DNA from 2 places in the Lysinibacillus sp. NPDC095746 genome. Region 2 is predicted to be linked to the other one. Evidence: riboswitches for the same ligand, from Rfam matches in the RefSeq annotation. Region 2 holds a riboswitch; the other holds the start of a gene.

Region 1 (2,470 bases), on a different contig from region 2:
TCACATGTATTTGCAATATTATTAGCTAATACATTTTTATCTATGTTTATAGATAGAGAGAGGGTACCAATGGCAATCACACTAATCAAAGGTTTCAATATCTTTTTCATATGTGATTATTACACTTCCTTTCATATTTTTTAAAGATAAAAGATTCAGATATATGTTATCATAAACCCAATATTTGAGATAGGGGTAATAGTCAACATTTCCTTCATTTAACATTTTTGAACAATAAATGATAGCTCAAACATATATTGTTTAATTTTAATTCGGTGTAAATAGCGATTGTTGGATTTTTACTTTTTGGTGAAATAGGTAAGCTTCCTAAAGTCCATTGAAACAAGCCCAAGCAAAATCTATCACGCTCTGTAAGCTTTCTACGATTGTTGTTGTAAGCTGACTCAAAGTTGAAACAATTGAGTTACTTTTGGAATCTAAAAGCAACATACCAAAATGTCACCTTCGTACTTTAGTGGTATATAAAAAGAGGGAGGAGTTTCCTCCCCTTATGTATGATTTTATAGGTATTGCTCTTAGCAAAAGAACCATCTTTCTTCGAAACCTTTCTATCAACCTCAATCAAACCTGCTAGTTCTAAATTCTGAATCAATGCACGAATTCTTCTCTCATTTCACAAACAACGTCAATAATCTCATTGTTGAATACAGTTGCAGGAGCATAACCAAACATCTTGCTACGATATTTCAGATAACTGTAAATCATAAACCAATCAACCCCGATTTCATCACACAATACACTACGAGCAAATTCAAATACACTTATAGGTAATGTATCATCCGTTGAGAACATTTGACCTTCTTTTCCCTCTCGTTGTGTTACCTTAATACCATCTTGTTAGGTCAGTGTATATTGCTTAAATTCTGTAACTCTTTCTCATCTAAAAAATCTGCAATTGCAAATTTAAGCAACAAAAAAACACCTCCTAGACTTTAACAGTCCAGTAAGGTGTCATTACTTGAACACTACCCTAAATCATACTTTATTCTCGAAATTAACTCATATACATGGAACGCTGATGATGAATCCATTTACGCATTGTTGTGAATAGTAATGCCATGATGATAGTAATTAAAATACCTTTCACAATGTTAAATGGCAAAATACCAGCTACGATCATTTTATATAGTGAATCACCTACAACAGGCTCCATACCTAAAAAGTAAGTGTACATAGGTAAAAATACAACATAGTTAAGAATGCTCATTCCTACTGCCATTACAATTGTTCCAGCAGCTAAACCTCCGACAAGGCCTTTAACTGTTTTGGAGCGATTAAATACAAAGCTCACTGGTAGAATAAATAAAATACCTGTTGCAAAGTTCGCGAAATGTCCTACCGGTACTCCCGTTGGCGTGCCTGAGAAAACCCAGTCCAACACATTTTTAAATAATTCTACTAAAATACCGGCTACAGGTCCCATAGTAATCGCCGCTAATAATGCTGGCATATCACTGAAGTCCACTTCCAAAAACGCTGGAAACGGCGGAATCGGGAAATTAAAAAGCATTAATAAAAACGAAATACTGCTCAGCATGCCAATCGTAATATACGATTGAAGTTTAACATTTTTCTTCATTGAAAACTCTCTCCTCTTTGCTGATTCAATCTCGCAAGAAGAAAGGTTACGACCTAATCGATCATCATCATGAAAAAACCCTTATGCAAAAGAGCATAAGGGAGAATAGGCAAGATTAAAAAACGCCATTAATTAACTATTTTCTGAGCATACGCTGTGTGAAATCACATCGAAAAAACGCTCGTACATAGTTAAATTCATAACAATGAATGACGATCGTACCTTCATCTTCTCCCATCCAGACTTTAACTGTCGGCCTTGGAATCGCACCAAGTCAGCCATGCAAAAAATTATTTGCACAGGTCGCGGGCTGAAGAGCCTTTCGTAAATATGCGTGCTAATATGTCTTAAAGGAAACATTAGCGATTTACAACTCTATTACCGCCGGTCGGGATTTTCACCCTGCCCCGAAGATGAATCATTATTTTTTTGTTTCATAGCCTTACTATAATGAATTATTAGAGAAAAGTAAATAGCTTTGCTTAAAAAATTCCGATTAAACTTGTATGCTTTAAGCGCGTGAAAAGTAGCTTAAGTCCATATTCATCTCACCACCTATTGAGGTGAGAGACACTTCTGTACAGGATGCTTTGCTTTCGCTACAAAAAAATGGCAATAACAAGAGCATTCACGCACATATAGCGGCGAGAATGCTCCAAAAATTTCTTTAATTCTATTTTTGTTGTTAGGCTGTTTATGGCATATATCGTTTATTGGCTCCTACAGGCTTTGGCAAGAATGTTTTTAAATCAAATCCTTCCCAGCTTTCCTGTACAACATTGTCTAGACGTATTTGTTGATCAAAACTTGCAGCAGTTAGCATCATAGCTTCTATCATTTGAGTTGCACGAACAGTATCCATGGCCGTTA
Region 2 (2,470 bases):
TTTCGCTTGTGGTTCTAGCATTTTTTGTATAGTCATTGCCCGTTCAAAGGCACTAATTCCAGTCGTTGTTTCTACATGATCTATACTAACGGTAAATGCCGTTTGATGATTATCTGTATTAATACTAACCATAGGCTTTAATGCTAATTTTTGTGCAAGCTCCTGTGAAATCGGCGTACAAATAAGACCTCTTCCATAGGTCGCCATAAAGTTAATCGTTTCTGGGGTCATAAATTCCGCAAGTGCGAGTAAGTCCCCTTCGTTTTCTCGGTCCTCGTCATCTACTACAATAATCATCTTCCCTTGTTTTAAATCCTCTAATGCTTCTTCAATTGAATGTAGCAATATCGCCACCTCCAGCTCGTAAAATGTATTAGATCCATTATGCCTCGGCATAATTGCGTCTAAAATCTTTAACTTCTTTTAGCAGATATTTGGATTCTAATAGAAGTTAAAACCCGTTTTTTGCTAAGAAGTCTCTTGAAATGGTTGGTGCTTCCTGTCCACGCTTAAGTTGATGCAAAATGTATTTTCCAACTAAATCGGTTTCAACATTGACGAGATCACCAATTTTTTTCATACCTAAAATAGTTTCCTTGTATGTGTGAGGTATCAGTGATACTGTGATACCGTTTTTCTCGACATGGAAGAGGGTTAAACTCGTTCCGTCAATTGTGACGGAGCCCTTTGGTATACAGTAGCTCGTTAACTCCTTCGATAATTCAATATCAATATAGACTGCATTTGCTAATGGTCGCTTGCGCACTATTTTCCCTATCCCGTCTACATGTCCGGATACAAAATGACCACCGAAACGTCCATTAGCTGACATAGCGCGCTCTAAATTTACCGGATCTCCAACTGCGAGCTGTTGTAAATTTGTTGCGCTCACTGTTTCAGGCATTACATCCATCGTTAGCTCTTGTTCATTAAAATGTATCACTGTTAAACAAACACCATTGACCGCTATACTGTCTCCGAGCTTTACATCCTCTACCATTTGCTTTGAAATCACGGTAATTTTCATACTTTGCCGATCTCTTTGCATGGTTTTTACGGTACCAATATCCTCAACAATTCCTGTAAACACTTTTTCACCCGCTTTCAATCAATTAATAAATTTCCGTTCAAACAAAAAACCCCTTAAATGAAAGGGGTTTGGGAGTTTATCTACATAAGACGTCAACAAATAAACCTCATGGATATAATATTTTTTCCACAGGCTGTTATCTCATCGTTCTTCTCCCATCCAGACTGTCACTGTCGGTTTTGGATTCGCACCAAATCAGCTTGCGCTCACGGACTTTGAATTTCTTCATCACCGCCGATTGGGAATTTCACCCTACCCCGAAGAACTACTGCTATTCAATTTTTTAGCTAAATAAAACAAAAACTACTTCCCGGCTATAAAATGGGAAGTAGTTAACATAAAAGCATACTCAAAGAAACCTTATAAACTCAAGCGAATTTAAAAAGCTCATACTTTTACCCTTCTCCCATCCAGACTATAACTGTCGGTTTTGGATTTGCACCAAATCAGCTTGCGCTCACGGACTTTGAATTTCTTCATCACCGCCGATTGGGAATTTCACCCTACCCTGAAGGATATTTTTATTTAGCTACTTCTAACGATAACACTATTTTATTTTATTATCCAGATAATTCTTAATAAAAATTTTTTTCTCTACCTAATTTCGCTTTCGTAAATTTGTACTGTTTAAAAAGACAGTTAATCTACCATCAACAGAGATAACAGTACCAGCCATGAAGCTTGCTTTATCTGAAGCTAACAATAGGCCCGCTTCTACTACTTCTTCTGGTTCCCAAGGCGTCCCATCCGTACACGTGACATTTCTTCTCTTACGTACACTGAACTTATTATGATATTTTGCGCAAGCATTGGCATCGCACTCAATTCCTATAACTTCCTCGGTAAAAAACGAGATACAACACAAGATGCTTCATAATAGTTGTACCTGTCACCCTGCTCAATACCATCGGATGACAGGTACATTTTTGTCCATTCAACTACATAATAAAGATGATTTCGTTATTGATTTCAACGCATTTTTCGGTACAATATTTACCAATGAAGATACCTTACTCCCTTTCATCAAAAAAACATTTACCCTTTAGTAAAAAAATTATTCATCAAGGGTAATTTACAATACGCTGTTTCATATCCTGTATAATCATGTCATTATTTTTTGAATAGGCAGTAACATTTTCAAGAAAAAAACGTCTTTACAACTAGATTATAAAGGAGACAATTTGTAATGAAATATATTATCTTTGATTTTGATGGAACACTGGCAGATTCTACAGCAGTGTTTACATCAGCTTGGAATACGATTGCACAAAAATATAAATTTAAAGGAATAGAGTTAAAGGAAATCGAATCATTAAAAAAATTATCTATAGCGGAGCGCAGTAAATTATTCGACTTCCCAATGTATAAATTGCCCATGAT

The links. A riboswitch is a leader RNA that binds a small molecule or an ion and turns the genes downstream of it on or off. The one in region 2 is predicted to bind FMN.
Region 1: it holds a riboswitch for FMN, as region 2 does, so the genes downstream of both, ACIQ7N_RS06430 (ECF transporter S component) here and ribE (riboflavin synthase) in region 2, are expected to answer to the same signal.

Annotation. Positions count from the first base shown of each region.
Region 1 is NZ_JBIWGL010000006.1:82,285-84,754, reverse strand. It holds gene ACIQ7N_RS06440 (SH3 domain-containing protein) at 1-110, opposite strand, end outside; gene ACIQ7N_RS06435 (hypothetical protein) at 610-813, opposite strand; gene ACIQ7N_RS06430 (ECF transporter S component) at 1,016-1,600, opposite strand; FMN riboswitch at 1,823-2,019, opposite strand; gene ACIQ7N_RS06425 (RNA polymerase subunit sigma) at 2,295-2,470, opposite strand, start outside.
Region 2 is NZ_JBIWGL010000001.1:199,874-202,343, forward strand. It holds partial or broken gene ribB (3,4-dihydroxy-2-butanone-4-phosphate synthase) at 1-345, opposite strand, end outside; gene ribE (riboflavin synthase) at 452-1,090, opposite strand; FMN riboswitch at 1,234-1,359, opposite strand; FMN riboswitch at 1,485-1,610, opposite strand; gene ACIQ7N_RS01020 (HAD hydrolase-like protein) at 2,277-2,470, shown strand, end outside.